DNA from 4 places in the Nonomuraea fastidiosa genome. Region 2 is predicted to be linked to each of the others. Evidence: riboswitches for the same ligand, from Rfam matches in the RefSeq annotation. Region 2 holds a riboswitch; each other region holds the start of a gene.
The links. Region 2 has a riboswitch for cyclic di-AMP ahead of ACFMQL_RS04995 (hypothetical protein). Riboswitches for the same ligand answer to the same signal wherever they lie in the genome.

Region 1 (4,203 bases), 340 kb from region 2:
GAGCGAGCCGTCGAACGTCTTGGCCAGGCCGTAGCCGCTGGCGGGGCCGACGGTCGAGAGCAGTCCGAGCAGCGCGATCCGTAGGGACATGGCCGCCAGCATATCGAAGGCTTGACATGTAAAGACTTACATATCACTCTTCACATGTGAGCAATGACAAAAAGGGTGACGGCATCCTCCTGTTCGCCGTCCTCGGCGGCATGTTCCTGGCGATGCTGGACCAGACGATCGTGGGTACGGCGCTGCCGCGCATCGTGGCCGAGCTGGGCGGCGGCACGCTCTACACGTGGGCGGTGACCGCCTACCTGCTGACCTCCACGGTCACCGTGCCGCTGTACGGCAGGCTGTCGGACCAGCACGGCAGGAAGCCGCTGCTGCTGATCGGCATGGTGGTGTTCCTGATCGGGTCGGCGCTGTGCGGGGCCGCGCAGGACATGACGCAGCTCATCGTCTTCCGCGCGCTCCAGGGGCTCGGCGCGGGAGCGCTGATGCCGCTGTCCCTGGCGCTGGTGATGGAGATGTTCCCGCCCGCGTCCGGCGGCGCCCGCGTCCAGGGGGCCATCGGCGCCGTGATGGGGCTGACGTACCTTGCGGGGCCGTTCCTCGGCGGGATCTTCACCGACCAGGCGAGCTGGCGCTGGGCCTTCTACGTGAACGTGCCGATCGGCGTCGTGCTGGTGGCGATCATCGTGCTGCGGCTGCCGTACCGGCCGGGCACCGGCGGCGGCCGGCCCGACTACGCCGGCATCGCGGTCTTCACCCTGGCGGTCACCTCGCTGCTGCTGGGCCTGACCGAGAAGGGGCTGGACGGCCACACCTGGACCGACGCCGCCGTGGCCGGGCCGATCCTGCTGGCGCTCGCGCTGCTGGCCGTCTTCGTGGCGGTCGAGCGGCGGGCGGCGAGCCCCATCATGCCGCTGGAGCTGTTCGCCAACCGCTCGTACACGCTGGTCAACCTCACCTCGTTCGTCACGGCCTTCTCCATGTACGCGGGCGTCGTCTTCCTGCCCCGTTACTTCCAGGAGGCGCTAGGCGCCAGCGCCACCGCCTCGGGCCTGCGCATCTACCCGCTGACGCTGGGCATGGCCGCGGGCAGCGTGCTCATGGGCGCGCTGATGTCGAAGAGCGGCCGGTACAAGCCGTGGCTGCTGGTCTCGCCGTTCCTGCTGGCCGCGGGCGCGCTGCTGTGCCTCAACCTCTCCGTGGACAGCGCGGGCGTGGCGGTCGCCCTGTGGATGCTGCCTCTGGGGCTCGGCATGGGGCCGATGCTGTCCGGGCTGACGGTGGCCGCGCAGCAGTCGGTGGAGCCGCGGCACCTCGGTACCGCCTCGGCGAACCTGACCTTCTTCCGGCAGATCGGCGGCTCGGTGGCGCTGGCCATCGGCGGCACGCTGTATTCGGCGGAGTTCGCCGCGAGCGTACCCGTGGCGGGCGAGGCCGCCGCGCACGCCTCCGCCGCCGCACTGGTCGTGCCGTCACTCGGCGTGACGGGCGCGGTGATCGCACTGGTCGCGCTGGCCGCCCTGCCGGACCGGCGGCTCACCCGCCCGGGAGCGCCTGCCCGGCCGCAGGAGAGCGCGGTGGAGGCCGGTTTCGCGTCATGAACGGCACCATGCGAAGCTGTCAGTATCCCCAACACCATGGAGGTCCTCATGGCGGATACACCGGAGCCGGAAGTCAGCGAGACTCCCGAGGACGAGATGAAGCGCAAGTTCCGCGAGGCGCTCGAACGCAAGCGCAATCAGCAGGCGGGCTCAGGCGCGGGTGGCAGGGGCTTCGATCCATCGAAGATTCACGGGACGCACGGTCCGGCCGCCAGCAAGAGATCGTTCAGGCGTAAGAGCGGCGGCTGAGAAAGCGAAATCCCAAGGGGCACGGCATGCCGTGCCCCTTTCGCATTTCATTCCCGCCGAAGGTAGATCTTTTGTCCGATTCGTGGTGAAACGTTTGCGGGTGTCCGATCCCGTCGTTAGAGTGTTCGCCATTACCAGCCGGTGACCTAGTCCTTACCCAAGACGGACGACCGGCTGGCGCCGAATCCCGAACCTTTCGGGAACCGGGGAACCACCCTCCCCTTGGGGTGAATCCGGCCCCCGTGGCCGGTAGGGCAACTCCACCGCCCGAACCCGTCAGCTAACCCGGTAGGCGTGATGGAGAGGATTGCGTATCACATGTGTCACCAGCGTGTCGTACTCGCGGACCGCTTCGTGTTGACGGCCGCCTGCTGAGCGGCCCCCTTCCCCAGGCTCATCATTTGCGCCGCGCGTAGCGCGCGGGTGCTCTGCCCCGCTGCGCCCATTTCCCCCGAGAGCCCGGCGTAACTCCCCCTGTCCCCTCGTGAAGGGTTAGCTGCTTCATGTCTGCCCGTTTTGGCCTGCGTTCCCTCGCCTCGCTGACCGCCTGCTGCGCGGTCGGCATGACCATCGCCGGCACGGCGGCCCATGCCGACACCAAAGACGAAAAGATCCTGCTCAAGGGCTCGACCACGGCGTCCTACTTCTGGGACGACGGCTCCGGCCGGGCCGGTGACACGGGGCTGCCGGCCAGCGGCAAGCCCATGCAGAAGGGTCTTGCGGCCAGCCCGAGCTGGCCGCTGATGACCGAGGGATACGTGGTCTACAAGGGCAAGAAGGCGCCCTTCTTCGTCGGCGACCGTGGTCCCGGCGAGCCCTCCAATCGCGGCATCATGCTCGACCTCGACGCCAAGACGTTCGCCGAGCTGACCGGCGGCACGTTCAACCCGAACACGCTGCACGTCGACGGCATCGGCGGCCAGGGCCACATCAAGGTCGAGTACGTCATCACCAAGTGGGGCCCCGGCGTGGGCAAGAAGAACCACCCGGTGCCGTTCTCGACCGGCGCCTGGTCCAGGCGCGACAGGAACCCCGCGCCCCCGCCCGAACAGGACGAGCAGGACCAGCAGGCCGGCGGCCGCTCGGTACCCGCCGCGCGCTGACCCGGCGTCCACGCCGTCCGCTGACGCGCACGTCCCCGTCCCCGTGCGGCGTCGCGGATGTGCGCGATCGCCGCGCCGGCGTGCCTTCCCCCTCCGCGCGCCGGCGCGGCGATTCGCGGCAACGGATCTGGCGCGGGCCTGTCATGGCGGCTCGCCGGCGTGCTGCGCGCGTTTCGCGCGCTATTGGCGGACGAATGCCCGCTTTACGGACCGCAACCAGAATGACATTCTGATCGGCGTGACGACCCGTGTAGCCGCAAACGGCATTGAGATCGCCTACGACAGCTTCGGCTCACCCACAGGGCGGCCGCTCCTCCTGATCATGGGGCTCGGCGCCCAGCTCATCCAGTGGGACGAAGGGCTCTGCCGGCTCCTCGCGGAGCAGGGACACCACGTCGTACGGTTCGACAACCGCGACGTGGGCCTGTCCACGCACTTCCACGACGCGGGCGTGCCCCGGCCGGGGGAGCCCGCGCCGTACCGGCTGGAGGACATGGCCGACGACACCGCCGCGCTCATGGACGCCATCGGCTGGCCGTCCGCGCACGTCGTGGGCGCCTCGATGGGCGGCATGATCGCCCAGACGCTGGCGATCAGGCACCCCGAGCGGGTGCGGACGCTCACCTCGATCATGTCCACGCCGGGACCCGACGTCGCCCCGCCCACCCCCGAGGCGATCACGGCGCTGATCACCCCGCCGCCGAAGGACCGCGCCGGGGTGATCGACCAGTCGGTGGCGACCTGGTCGACGATCGGCTCGCCGGGCTACGAGATGGACGAAGAGGCCGTCAGGGAGCGGGCCGGGCTGGCCTACGACCGCTGCTTCGACCCCGCGGGCACGGCCCGGCAGTTCGCGGCGATCAGGGCGTCGGGCGACCGTACGGAGGCGCTGGCGAACGTCCGCGTCCCCACGCTGGTGATCCACGGCGAGGCCGACCCGCTGATCCCGGTGGCCGGCGGCCGCGCCACGGCGGAGGCGGTGCCGGGGGCGCGGCTGGTGACGTACCCGGGGATGGGGCACGACCTGCCGAAGGCCCTCTGGCCCGGCATCGTCGCCGAGATCACCAAGCTGACCTCGGCCTGACCACCGGCCGGCGGCCCGCAACCCTGCGCCCCGGGCCGCCGGCCGCTCCCCGCCTGCCCGCGCCGCCCGCCGCTCCCCGCCCGGCCGTGCCGCCGTTTCAAGCTCACCCGCGTCACTCGCCGCTCCACGCCTGCCCGCGTCGCCCTGAGGCTTCACTTGCCGG
Region 2 (4,203 bases):
ACCTGCGAGGCGTCGATGTCATCCCGGACGGCGCCGCCGCGCTGGGCCGTCGCGACGAGTTCGTACGCAGCGGCGCGCATGGCATGGCAGGCCGAGTACAGCGGCGACGTTTCGTCGTGGAGCACGGTGGCGACGCTCGCTGCCAGCCCTCGATACGTCATGAGGTGGTTGACGAAGAGCTTCAACCAGGCCACGAGCGCCTCCCCTGGTGAGTGCTCAGCCTGAAGCCTGGCGGCCTCGGCGGCGAGGGCTTCGTAACGGTCGTCGAGTACGGCCGCCACCAGAGCCTCGCGGGTGGGGAAGTGGCGGTAGAGCGTACCTGAACCCACGTTGGCGTCGCGGGCGATGTCATCGAGCGAGGTCTCCACGCCCGCGCGCGCAAACGCTGCCCTCGCCGCAGCGAGCAGCCTTTCCCGATTGCGCTGCGCGTCTGCCCGCATTGCCCGCATTGCACGCGATGCCCTCTTGTCGCCCATTGCTCCCTTCCGCTCGAACCATTGTAGCGGGGACTGTCTCCGGATACGGTCAGTCTTACCGGAGATAATCCCCGGATGGCGGCCGTCGTGTGGCAAGGAGGCTACGGCAGTGATCACAGAAGTGAAGGCGAAGCTGGGACGCGTGGGAGTGTGGCTTGGCGGACGCCGCTTCCATGACACCCCGGTCGAAAGCTGGCGCCACGCGGTGCGGCGCATTGAGCAACTCGGGTATGGCTCGCTATGGGGGCCTGAAGGAATCGGCGGCAAGGACGCCTTGGCCAACGCAGGCATTCAACTCGCCGCGAGCAGGCACTTGCTGATCGGTACCGGAATCGCCAACATCTGGGCGCGTCATCCCGCCACAATGCAGGGCGGCGCCGCGACGTTGGCCGAGGCCTACCCCGGACGGTTCGTCCTCGGAATAGGCGTCAGCCAACGGCTTCTGGTCGAAGCCGGCGGGCTGGACTACGGCCGTCCCCTCAAGGTCATGCGGGACTATCTCGACGAGATGGACCAAGCGATGACGCGCAACCCGCCGGCTGCGCCGTTCGTCCGGGTGTTGGCCGCCTTGCAGCCCCGCATGGTGCAACTGGCCCGCGACCGCACCGACGGCGTCCATTCGTATGCGGCCCCGGTCGAACACACCGCGCTCGTCCGCGAGGCCCTGGGGAGCGACAAGTTGCTCATCCCCGAACAGGCGTTCGTCATCGAACCCGATCCTGAGCAAGCCCGTGCCATCGCGCGGCGGTACCGAGGCAAGATCAGCTCCGATTCGCCGTACGCGCGCAATTGGCTACGTCTCGGCTATGGCCACCAGGACATGGCCAACGGAGGAAGCGATCGGCTGGTCGACGCGCTGGTCGCGTGGGGCACCCCGGACGCCATCGCCGCGCGTGTTCAAGCGCAACTCGACGCCGGCGCCGACCACGTGCTTGTCCATCCCCTCGCAGATGACATGTCCACGGCCATCGAGCAACTCGAACACCTTGCGTCTGCATTGCCTCCTGGATGGGGGTGAGGCTGTCAGTTCAGGCGACCCAGGGCCCCATCGCGGACCCGGCACTCCGAACGCTCAACCGCATAGGGGCCGCCGGCGCAAACGCCGTCTCGATTCGTGGATGTACATCACCAGATGCGATATCCCCTGGTCATCCCCTGGTCATCCCCTGGTTTCAGTTCATCGAGATGTGCACGTGGTCGTAGTGGTTCTCGGTGATGCTGCCGCGGTCGGCCATGGCGCGCCAGCCGGTGCCGGAGTTGATGCGCTGCTTCCAGATCACATACTTCACGCCGAGCTTGTCCTTGTTCTGCAGCGCCCACTCGGCGATGCGGTCGCCGAGCGCGTTGTTGGCGGGCGTCGGCATGGTGCCGCCGGTGCTCATCATGAAGTCGCAGGCGCGGCCGAGCGGGTGCTCACCGCTGGAGCCCGCGCGGAAGCAGCCCACCGTGTACGGCAGCGAGAAGTTCTTTTCGATCTGGGCCTTCATCAGCCGCGTACGCGGGGTGATGTTGTCGGGGCCGCCGGGCAGCTCGGGCGCCCAGGTGCCGTTGGACCTGCGGCCCGTGGCGACCGGCACCAGGTCGCGCAGCTTCTTCTCGATGTCGCTGATGACGCCTTCGGCCTCGCGGCGCTGCTTCGCCACCTCGGCCGCGTCCTTCTTGATCTTGGCGGTCAGCGCGGCGGCCTCATCGCTGGCCTTCTTGCGCTCGTCGCGGGCCTTGGCGACGCTCGCCACCATGGCCTGCTGCTCGGCGGTGAGTTGTTCGAGCAGGGCCGCGGTGCCGGCGTCGCCCGGCATCATGAAGCCGGGCAGCGACGGGTCGATGTTCTGGTAGCGCAGGCGGGCGATCTCGGCGACCCGCTGCTCGGCGGCGGCCAGGGTCTGCTCGGCGGCGGCCAGCCTGGCCTGCGCGGCTCTGGCGGCCTCCTGTGCCTTGGCCAGCTCGACGCGCTTGAGGTTGTACTTCTCGATGAGCTTGTCGACCTTGCTGTTCAGCTGCTTGAGCTGAGCGCGGAGCTCGGACTCTTTCGGTTTCGGGGCGGCCGTCGCCGCGTGCGCCGGGAGGACGGCGATGGCGGCGGCGGCGATGAGACCGATGGCAAGTTTCGCGGGGGACGAAGCCGCCACGTATGAGTTCCTCTCCCTCTGCCGGCCGGGTTAGCTGACGGGTTCGGGCATGGGAGTCGCTCCCTACCGCCGTAGCGGATTCACCCCAAGGTGCGGTTGGGTCCCCGGCTCCCGGGCGACGCGCCCAGGATTAGGCGGGCATCAGCCGCGTTACGGCCGATGCATATGGGGATATTAGTGGTAGATCATGAGTCATGCGACCTTAAGTAGAAATCTATTAGTGATCGATCTGTGATCGGATCATGCGCGCCGCTTCCTCGGGCCGCACGTCGTTCACGAACGCCCCCATCGCCGACTCCGAGCCTGCCAGGTACTTGAGCTTGTTGGGCGCCCGCCGGATGGAGAACAGCTCCAGGTGCAGGTACGCCAGATCGCGCCCCGTACGCACCGGCGCCTGATGCCAGGCCGAGATGTACGGCATGACGACCCCGAACAGCCCGTCGAACGCCCGCAGCACCGAGGTGTAGAGCGGCGCGAACGCGGCGCGCTCGGCGTCCGTCAGCGCCGCCAGGTCCGGCACCTGCCGGTGCGGATAGATGTGCACCTCGAACGGCCAGCGCGCGGCGGCCGGCACGAAGGCCGTCCACAGCTCGTTCGAGGCGACCACCCGCGTGCCCTCGGCCCGCTCGGCGGCCAGCACGTCGGCGAACAGGTTCCCCGGCCCCTTGTAGCGCTCGGCGGCTCCGAGCTGCAGCTTCGTCCTGGGCGTGACGTACGGGTACGCGTAGATCTGGCCGTGCGGGTGCGCGATGGTGATGCCGATCTCCGCGCCCCGGTTCTCGAAGCAGAAGACCTGCTCGACGCCCTCGATGCCGGACAGCTCCGCCGTACGGTCGGCCCACGCCTCCATGACCAGCACCACCTGCTCGTCGGAGAGCGCGGAGAAGGAGGAGTCGTGGTCGGAGGTGAAGCACACGACCTCGCACCGCCCCACACCCGGACGGACCTCGCTCAGCCCGCCCACGGCCTCATAAGTCCCGAAATTTCCGGAGAAGGAGGGGAAGCGGTTCTCGAACACGACCACGTCGTAGTCGTACGAAGGGATCTCCGTCGCGCGCTCGTCCGACGACGGGCACAGCGGGCACTCGGCCGTGCCGCCGGTCGGCAGGAACGTCCGCGTCTGCCGGTGCCCCGCGATCGCGATCCACTCCTCGGTGAGCGGGTCGTAGCGCAGCTCCAAGGCCGGCGGCCGGGGGTCGAGCCGGCGGCGGTCGATCGCGCTCCTGTCGGCGTCGTCGCGCCGGTCGTAGTAGATCAGCTCCCGGCCGTCGGCGAGATGGGTGATGGTGCGCTTCACGACGAGCCCTCCGCGATGATCAGTTCGCCGGCCCGTTCAGCCAGCTCCGTACGTGCTTCCTCCGGCAGGCCCGCGTCGCTGACGACCACGTCGGCCTCGTCCAGCTCGGCGATCGTGCTGATGCCCACCGTGTTCCACTTCGTGTGGTCGGCCGGGACGACCAGCCGGCTCGCCGCCGCCACCAGCTCCCTGTCGGTCTCCGACTCCAGCAGGTTGGGCGTGGTGAACCCGGCCCGCACGCTCATGCCGTGCACGCCGAGGAAGAGCGTGTCGACGTGCAGGCGGCGGATCGCGGCCACCG
Region 3 (4,203 bases), 1.6 Mb from region 2:
CACACCGTCGATGAGCCTGGCGAGCAGTCGCTGCCACCACTCCGCCAGCGGCGCCGGCGCGCCCGGAGGCTGCACCCCGATCGGCTGGCCGTAGGGCTGACCGTAACCGGGCTGCCCGTAGCCCTGCTGACCGTACGGCTGCGGCTGGCCGTAGCCCTGCTGCCCGTACTGCTGCTGAGCGTCGTAGCCCTGCTGACCGTACCCGGGCTGCGCGTAGCCCGGCTGGGACGGCTGCTGCTGCCCGTAGCCCTGCTGCCCGTACTGCTGCTGAGCGTCGTAGCCCTGCTGACCGTAGCCGGGCTGCGACTGGGGCTGCTGCCCGTACTGCTGCTGGGCGTCGTAGCCCTGACCGTAACCAGGCTGGGACTGCGGCTGCTGACCGTACCCGGGCTGAGACGGGGGCTGCTGTCCATAGCCGGGCTGGGACTGCGGCTGCTGGCCGTAGCCCTGCTGGCCGTACTGCTGCTGGGCGTCGTAGCCCTGCTGGCCGTAGCCCGGCTGCGACTGGGGCTGCTGCCCGTACGGCGCCTGCTGGTCGTAGCCCTGCTGGCCGGAGGGGGCCTGCTGGCCGTAGCCGGGCTGGGACTGCGGCTGCTGCCCGTAAGCCTGCTGCTGGGGGTCGTAGCCCTGCTGGGGGTAGCCCTGCTGGCCGTAGCCCGGCTGCGCCTGCTGGCCGTAGCCCGGCTGGCCGTAAGGGGGTTGCTGCTGGCCATAGGGGGGCTGCTGCTGGCCGTATCCCGGCTGGGACGGCTGCTGCTGGCCATAGCCGTACTGCTGTTGTCCGTACTGGGGCTGCTGCCCGTAGGCGTCGTCCGCCCGGTAGCCGACCACAGTCGCGTCCGGGTCGGGCGCGCCGGGGTGGCGGCCCGCGTTCTGCGGCCCGTAAGGGGTGCCGGGTGCAGAATTCTCGCCGGATTCGTCCTGTGGATACGGCGGCTGTCCGGTGCTCACCGTGTCACCTCGCTTCAAGTGCGCATGTGGCACGTGTCAGGACACATGCCTGTGCTGCCCAACGTATCGACATAGGTATCAACAATCACCTTTCCGTCTGGTCAGGGTCCGCGTCACCCGATGTCAGATGGAGCAGCATGCGGGTGTTGCCCAGGGTGTTCGGTTTGACGTGTTCGAGATCGAGAAACTCCGCCACACCCTCGTCGTACGAGGCCAGCAGTTCGGCGTACACCTCGGGTGAGACCGGCGTGCCCTGAATCTGGCGAAAGCCGAGCCGGGCGAAGAAGTCGACCTCAAAAGTCAGACAGAATACACGCCTCAGACCCAGATCCTTCGCCTGCTGTATGAGCGCCGAGACGATCCGACGGCCGACGCCCATGCCCCGGCACTCCGGATCCACGGCCACCGTCCGGACCTCGGCGAGGTCCTCCCAGAGCACGTGGAGCGCGCCGCAGCCGACGACCTGCCCGCCCCGTTCGGCCACCCAGAACTCCTGTACGTCCTCGTACAGGGTGACGGTGGCCTTCTTCAGGAGCCGCGGGCCCGCTCCCGCGTAGGTGTCCACAAGCCTCCTGATGGCCCGCACATCGGGTGTGCGGGCACGCCGGACCACCACCGCGGTCTCGGCTGCTGTCAGTTCGGCCACCTGCTCCATGGCCCTCCAGGGTACAGATGTCATTACGGCTCGGCCGTAACTCCCACGTCTCGCCCCATGCTGTAACAACTCGTGCTCATCCGAGCACGCGCTCCGAGCAGGCGTGCAGCCCATCCGAAGTTGCGCCAAATCCGGCATAAAACCGGTTCTGTACGGCCAGGCACGAGATCACCTTGTGACCCTTCGGTTGTGAAACCTCAACAGAGTCGGCAGTTCTGGTTGAGCACGAACCCGGAGTGCATTAGTGTCCAGCGACGATGTTCCCCGCGTGTCGCGCGCGGGCGACACGCCTAATCCTCCGCAGGGAGGAGCCGGGGAACCGCCGGTGGCGCCCCCAACGCCACCCGGGGTGAATCCGCACCACCGGTAGGGCTGCTCCGGCCCGAACCCGTCAGCTAACCCGGCAGGCGCCGATGGAAGGAGCTGGTTGGTGAAGCGTACGCGCGAGCGTGAGAGGACGACGGCGGGCAAGCACGCCCGCCCTCCGAAACGCGCCGCACGGCGGTCCCGCCTGCTCGGTGTAATAAGTGTCACACTCGCGGCGTTCATGGCCGCGACCCCCGTCGGCTCGGCATCCGCCGACCCCAAGCCCTCGCTTCAAGACCTGGCCAAGCAGGTCGAGAAGATGCACACCGAGATCGAGCAGCTGACCGAGCAGTACAACGGCCAGCGGGAGAAGCTCAAGAGCGCCAAGAGGGCCGCTGAGGCCGCGAAGAAGACCCTGGCCGCCAGTGAGGCCGATCTCGCCGCCAAGCGCGCCAAAGCGGCCGCCTTGGCCGAGAACGCCTACATCACCGGCGGGCTCAGCCGCATCCTGGCCTTCGCCACCTCCGACGACCCCGACACGTTCCTCGACCGCGCCGCCACCACGTACGTGCTGGAGCAGCAGCAGGGCGAGGCCGTCAACCAGGTCACCAGGGCCCGGCAGGCCGCGGAGCGCGCCAGGGCGAGCGCCAAGACCCGCATCGACGAGGTCCAGAAGCTGATCTCCGACCTCGGCGCCAAGCGCGACAAGATCACCAAGCTGGTCGCCAAGGTCGAGAGCAACCTCTTCCGCCGGGCGCTCGGCGAGGCGGGCCGGCCCGGCACCCGTGCCCAGCGCGTCGACCTGCCCATCCCGGGCAGCGGCAAGGCCGCCCAGGCCGCGAGGTGGGCGCTGACGCAGCAGCTCAAGCCGTACGTCTGGGGCGCCGACGGCCCCAACTCCTATGACTGCAGCGGCCTGGTCATGGCGGCCTACCAGCAGGTCGGCATCTCGCTGCCGCACTACACCGGCAGCCAGTGGACGGCCGGACGGCACATCGACCGCTCTGAGCTGCGGGCCGGCGACCTCGTGTTCTTCTACAGCGACCTGCACCACGTGGGCATCTACCTCGGCGGCGGCATGATGATCCACGCCCCGCGCACCGGCGACGTCGTCCGTATCGCCTCCATCGCGAACAGGCCCTACGCCGGCGCGGTCCGCATCGCCGACTGATCCGCCGCCAATGAGCGCCCGTCGCCCGGCCCTGACCGCCGGGCTTGATCGGCGCGGCTAGATCAGCTGGCGGCGGGCCGCCCAGGCCACGGCCTCGATCGCCGTGGCGACGCCGATGCGGTCGCAGATGACCCGCAGCCGCCGTCGTACGGTGCGGCCGCTGATGTCCAGCCGCCTGCCGACCCTGTCGACCGTGACCCCTTTGGCCAGCTCCGCCAGCAACGCGAGATCGGCGTGGCTGAGTTGAACATCCTCAGTGAGCACTTCCATCGGGAGCCCTCCCCCCAACAGCGCAGAACGTGGGCCTCTCGACCGGACCCAGGTTGCTCCTCGCAGACCGTAAACGCATCTCGGAAAGGTCGTCAAGCAATGACGTCTTCCATACTTGACCAGCACTATTGACATGATCCGAAATATGTGACGCCCTGACGATAAAGCGCTACAGATCGGTGTCTCCTGAGCGGTCTCGCGAGCCTCACCCCCTTCGGGAAACAACGGCTCAGGCGGCCGTCGATCTTCGGGAATCGATCCGTTCGATGGTGAATATCAGCGTGATCCGCACGCGCGTTACCGCGAGCCGAGCGCACGCGGACCGCTCTTCCGCATGTGCGGGGGACGGCTCGCCGAGCGCCGCCGCTCAATGACGCCGCGCCCCTGACCTCAGGGTGACGCTGAGTGAAAGATCCCCAGGTCAGCGACTCGAATCGGTCCTCCGCCCGGCCCACCCGGCCGCAGCGGGCTGCGCGTGCCGGTGAGCCTGCCCTCCACCCCGCGCATGCAGGAGCGGCTCAGGCAGCACAGCGAGACGCCGATCGAGGCGCCGCCCGAGTAGCGCGACCGCAGGGCGGAGCCGGCCTGCCCGCCGCCCGTCATGGTGATCAGCCGGTCGTCCGGCGCGCTCATGCGGCGGGACCAGCTGAAGCGAGGTGGCGGACCGCGGACTTGACCCGGTGCTTACAGACGATCAGTTGTCGGAAACCGGACGGGCCAGAATGGCGTTCGACGGCTACTACCGGGGACCGGCCGTGCACGCCCCGGAGGCGCGCTCCTGAGCGCTCCAACGCGCATTCCAGAGCGGCCCGGGCAGATTTCGGTCGAGAAGGCGCCGAGTGGGGGACGG
Region 4 (4,203 bases), 7.6 Mb from region 2:
CGCGGGACGGCCACGAGGCGCTGGCGGCCTCGCCGCGCACCGGGGTGAACACGCTCACCGGCGAAGGGCTGGCCGAGGCGCTGGAAGGGGCGGAGGTGGTGGTCGACGTGTCGAACGCGCCGTCGTTCGAACCGGCCGCCGTGCTCGGCTTCTTCGAAACCTCCACGGGCAACCTGCTCGCCGCCGAGTCGGAGGCGGAGGTCGGGCACCACGTCGCGCTGTCCATCGTCGGTACCGAACGCTCACCGGACAACGGCTATTTCCGGGCCAAGGTCGCCCAGGAGCGGCTGATCGAGAAGTCGGGCGTCCCGTTCTCGCTGGTGCACGCGACGCAGTTCTTCGAGTTCGTGAAGGGGATCGCCGACGAGGCCGACGATGGGGGAGTGGTGCGGATCGCGCCGGTGCTGTTCCAGCCGATCGCCGGGGACGACGTGGCGGCGGTGCTGTGCGAGGTCGCGGAGGGGCCGCCGCTCAACGGCCGGATGGAGATCGCCGGGCCGGAGCGGGTCAGGATGGACGAGTTCTTCCGCGAGGCGCTGGCCGCCCTGGGCGACCCGCGCGAGGTGGTCGCCGATCCGGACGCTCGCTACTTCGGCAGTGAGCTTGCCGAGCACTCGCTCGTTCCGCTGGGTGAGGCACGGCTCGGCGGGATCCGGTACGGGGATTGGGTCGCCGCCGCTGCCGCCACCTGACGGCCCCCGGATCGTTCACACAGGCCACGAGGAGGCCGCCCGTCTGCGTGCAGAAGCCGCGCGACGGTCCTGTCGTGCAACAGGACCGTCGCGCGGCTTCATGGGCGGGCCCGGCGCGCAGGTCGAGCCCTGGGAGGGTTTCCGCGCCGGGCGTTCAGCGGACCGGCGGGGGAGGGGGTCCGTGTCAGGCGGACTTGCGGCCGAGGGCGCGGAGCTGGTCGGGCGTCAGCGAAGAGACGTTCTGGTCGATCGGCGTTTCGGTGTACTGGTGGATCGTCCAGGTCTTCCAGTCGGCCGGCGGGGTGACCGCGCCCTTGGCCCGGCTGTAGTGGGCGACCCACAGCGGGTACTGCGACAGGCCGTGGCCATAGGTGTTGGCGAAGTTCCAGCCGCTGTAGAAGATCGGCTTGACGCCGGTCTGCTTCTCCACGTACGACAGCCACGCCTTGGCCCAGGCGTTGACCTCTTCGACGGACTTGCCGTCAGTGGTCTCCAGGTCCAGGACCAGAAGGTCGCCAGGCTTGGCGGGCTGGGAGTTCACCGTGGCCAGGAAGTGGTTGGCGTCTGCGATGGGGTCGTTGGCGGGGTGGCCGTAGTGGTACGCGCCGCGCACGATGCCCTTGCTGCCGAGCTCACGCCAGTGCCTGGCGAAGGAGGAGTCGACGAAGTCGGTGCCCTCCGTGGCCTTGATGATGCCGAACTGCGCGGAGCTGGACCTCCAGTCGTACTGCGGCTCGTAGTGGGAGATGTCGAGACCGTAGGTCAGGGAGCGAGCCTGGTGCTGGGAGGTGTGCTGCGTGGCCTCGTGCGGGGCACCGTGGTCGGCGGTGGAGGCGTGGGCGGTGCCGGTGACGGCGGTGACGGCGGCGAGCACGGCTCCGCCGAGCGCCAGTCCGAGGCGCTTGCGGTTGTCGGCAAGCTTGGGCATGCGGGGTTGACTCCTTGCTTCCATGCCGCCTACCGGGTTAGCTGACGGGTTCGGGACTGGAAGTGCCCTACGGACGCCGCCAGGGGCGGGCGTCCGATTCACCCCGGAAAGGTGGGTCCCCGGTTCCGCGAGAACGCGGATTCGGCGGCCGCACGCCATCGGGAAGGCGTACGGTCCGGTCAAAGATGCGAGGTAACGCGTGGGCGTCCCTCGACCCGCAAAAGTACATAGTTAGCAAAAGTATCCGCAAGCATCCTAAAGGGATTATCTTCGCATTGCGCGAGTTACCCGCCCGTAAGCCCCATGTCGCCGGGGTTTCTGAACAGGTAAAGTTTTTCGCTCTGCTCAGTCCAGGCCCAGCGTCCTGGCCGTCCTGCCGGCCGTCTCCCGCGCCGGCCCGGGCTGGTCGGACAGCATGGTCCCGTACGTCGGAACAAGCTCGCGCAAAGCGGGCCGCCAGCCCGGCAGCCGGTCGGGGAAGGCGCGTTCGAGCACGTCCAGCATGATCGCCACGGACGCGGACGCGCCCGGGGATGCGCCGAGCAGGGCGGCCAGCCCGCCGTACGCCGACGTCACCACCTCGGTGCCGAACCCGGCGATCGACCCGCGCCCGTGCACCGGCTTGACCACCTGCACCCGCTGGCCCGCGGTGATCGGCTCCCAGTCGCCCGCCCGCGCCTGCGGGACGAACCCGCGCAGCGCTCGCAGCCGGTCGCGGCCGGTCTGTGCGAGCTGCCCCACGAGGTAGCGCAGCATGTCGCGCTCGGCGTGGGCGGCGCCGAGCAGCGTGGGCAGGTTGCCGGGGGTGATGGAGCCCGGCAGGTCGGTGAGGCGGCCGCGCTTGAGGAAGCGGGGCGAGAACTAGTCGCGTTCGCCCGCCAGGTCGCGCACCCGCAGCCGCCACGACCTGCGGTCACGGGAGAGCGAGCGCACCTCGTGCCCGGTCCGCACCTCGACACCGTCGCGTTCGAGTGCCGCGAACAGCCGCCTGGTCAGCACGCCGTAGTCGACGTCGGTGCCGCCGCGCGAGCGGCACAGCGCCACCTCCTCGCCCGCGGGGCGGCCGGCGAACATCAGCGGCAGCAGCTCCGCCATGGCGTCGCGGTCGCGTACGAGCTCCAGGCCCTCGAAGAGCGGGTGCCCGCGCAGCGCCGCGTGACGCAGCCGCAGGTGCTCGGCCCCGGCCGCGCCCCGGGCGAACGAGAAGTGCGGCACCGGCCGGATGAAGCCCGCCGGATCGCCGAGCGTGCCCTCTTCCACCAGCGTCGCCCAGAGCTGGCGGGAGAGCTGGAACTGCTCGCTGATCCTGATGGCGCCGGTCACGTCGATCGAGCCGTCGCCGGTGAGCGGCGTGTAGTTGAACTCGCACAACCCCCCGTGCCCCGTGCCGGCGTCGTTCCACGCCGACGAGCTCTCCAGGCCGAGGCCGTCGAGCCGTTCCAGCGCCAGCACCGACCAGTCCGGCTGAACGCGGCGCAGCAGCACGCCGAGGGTGGCGCTCATGACGCCGCCGCCGACCAGCACCACGTCGTAGCCCTCGGTGACCACCGCGCGCCGCGCTCCCCACAACTCGTATGACAGGTTTGCTACTTGTATAACGGCCCCCGCGCGCGGCCCGGGATCCGGCGTAGCGTGGATCAAGCAAGTGCCCGCCAGGTTGAGGAGGCGATCACGGTGCACCCGGTCTGTTGACGGCCCCATCCCGGGGCGTCACGGAGCCGAAAGGTGACCGTATGAGCAAGACCGACAAGACCCGGCCCTGGTGGGTGAAGCTGGCCGACGCGCCGATGGTGTACTGCCGGCCCGTTCACGACCACCGCGACGGCGCCTGCACGCTGCCCGAGCGGATCGACCGCGAGAGCGCCTCGCTCTCCCGGCGCCTGAGCGGCTGCTACTGGCGGGCGACCGATGCGTTCCTGTTCGGTGAGGGCCGGCTCAACGGGGGCCGCGAATGGGCCCTCTACCGTCGCGAGACGCGCCGTCGCGAGCGCCGCCAGGCCCGCCACGAGCTGCGTCGGCGCCGCGACGACGGCTGACCGTCCAGGGGTCCGGCCGGAAGGCCGGGCCCCTTTTCGCGTACAGCAAACGGATAGATTGTCGATTCGGATGAGTCATCCGCTTTTCTGGTACGGTCGAAGCAGAGGCCGGAAAGGGCGCACGCCCGCCTCCGCCCTCGCGATGTCTCCTGACCGTTGAAAGGAAGCGAACGACCATGCGCATCTTCATCACCGGCGCCAGCGGCTACTTCGGCGGCGCGCTCACCGAGCACCTCATCGCCGCCGGTCACACCGTCGAAGCCCTCGCCCGTTCAGACCGCGCCCGCGACCGCGTCTCCGAGCTGGGCGCCACCCCCGTCGCGGGCAGCCTGTCGGACACCGGCGTCCTCCACGAGGCCGCCGCCCGCAGCGACGCCGTCGTGCACGCCGCCGTCGACTACGGCGACCGGGACATGCAGAACGTCGAGCAGCCGGCGCTCGACGCGCTCCTGTCCGGGCTTCCCGACGGCCGCCCCTTCGTCTACACCAGCACCGGCCTGGTCTACCCCGACACCAAGGGCAGGCCGGTCACCGAGGACGAGGAGGT

Region 1: another riboswitch for cyclic di-AMP. It lies ahead of ACFMQL_RS06500 (hypothetical protein); the one in region 2 lies ahead of ACFMQL_RS04995 (hypothetical protein).
Region 3: another riboswitch for cyclic di-AMP. It lies ahead of ACFMQL_RS12365 (C40 family peptidase); the one in region 2 lies ahead of ACFMQL_RS04995 (hypothetical protein).
Region 4: another riboswitch for cyclic di-AMP. It lies ahead of ACFMQL_RS40255 (glycoside hydrolase family 25 protein); the one in region 2 lies ahead of ACFMQL_RS04995 (hypothetical protein).

Annotation. Positions count from the first base shown of each region.
Region 1 is NZ_CP170570.1:1,451,316-1,455,518, reverse strand. It holds gene ACFMQL_RS06515 (PadR family transcriptional regulator) at 1-90, opposite strand, end outside; gene ACFMQL_RS06510 (MDR family MFS transporter) at 147-1,604, shown strand; gene ACFMQL_RS06505 (DUF5302 domain-containing protein) at 1,641-1,853, shown strand; cyclic di-AMP (ydaO/yuaA leader) riboswitch at 2,022-2,163, shown strand; gene ACFMQL_RS06500 (hypothetical protein) at 2,357-2,956, shown strand; gene ACFMQL_RS06495 (alpha/beta fold hydrolase) at 3,195-4,040, shown strand; gene ACFMQL_RS06490 (winged helix-turn-helix transcriptional regulator) at 4,193-4,203, opposite strand, start outside.
Region 2 is NZ_CP170570.1:1,110,857-1,115,059, reverse strand. It holds gene ACFMQL_RS05005 (TetR/AcrR family transcriptional regulator) at 1-440, opposite strand, end outside; gene ACFMQL_RS05000 (TIGR03620 family F420-dependent LLM class oxidoreductase) at 586-1,494, shown strand; gene ACFMQL_RS04995 (hypothetical protein) at 1,649-2,605, opposite strand; cyclic di-AMP (ydaO/yuaA leader) riboswitch at 2,611-2,752, opposite strand; gene galT (galactose-1-phosphate uridylyltransferase) at 2,823-3,902, opposite strand; gene ACFMQL_RS04985 (DeoR/GlpR family DNA-binding transcription regulator) at 3,899-4,203, opposite strand, start outside.
Region 3 is NZ_CP170570.1:2,736,231-2,740,433, forward strand. It holds gene ACFMQL_RS12355 (RDD family protein) at 1-951, opposite strand, end outside; gene ACFMQL_RS12360 (amino-acid N-acetyltransferase) at 1,037-1,606, opposite strand; cyclic di-AMP (ydaO/yuaA leader) riboswitch at 1,884-2,031, shown strand; gene ACFMQL_RS12365 (C40 family peptidase) at 2,154-3,083, shown strand; gene ACFMQL_RS12370 (LuxR C-terminal-related transcriptional regulator) at 3,141-3,353, opposite strand; gene ACFMQL_RS12375 (hypothetical protein) at 3,744-3,986, opposite strand.
Region 4 is NZ_CP170570.1:8,721,127-8,725,329, reverse strand. It holds gene ACFMQL_RS40260 (SDR family oxidoreductase) at 1-692, shown strand, start outside; gene ACFMQL_RS40255 (glycoside hydrolase family 25 protein) at 877-1,620, opposite strand; cyclic di-AMP (ydaO/yuaA leader) riboswitch at 1,632-1,777, opposite strand; partial or broken gene ACFMQL_RS40250 (malate:quinone oxidoreductase) at 1,966-2,469, opposite strand; gene ACFMQL_RS40245 (FAD-dependent oxidoreductase) at 2,482-3,168, opposite strand; gene ACFMQL_RS40240 (hypothetical protein) at 3,354-3,656, shown strand; gene ACFMQL_RS40235 (NAD-dependent epimerase/dehydratase family protein) at 3,833-4,203, shown strand, end outside.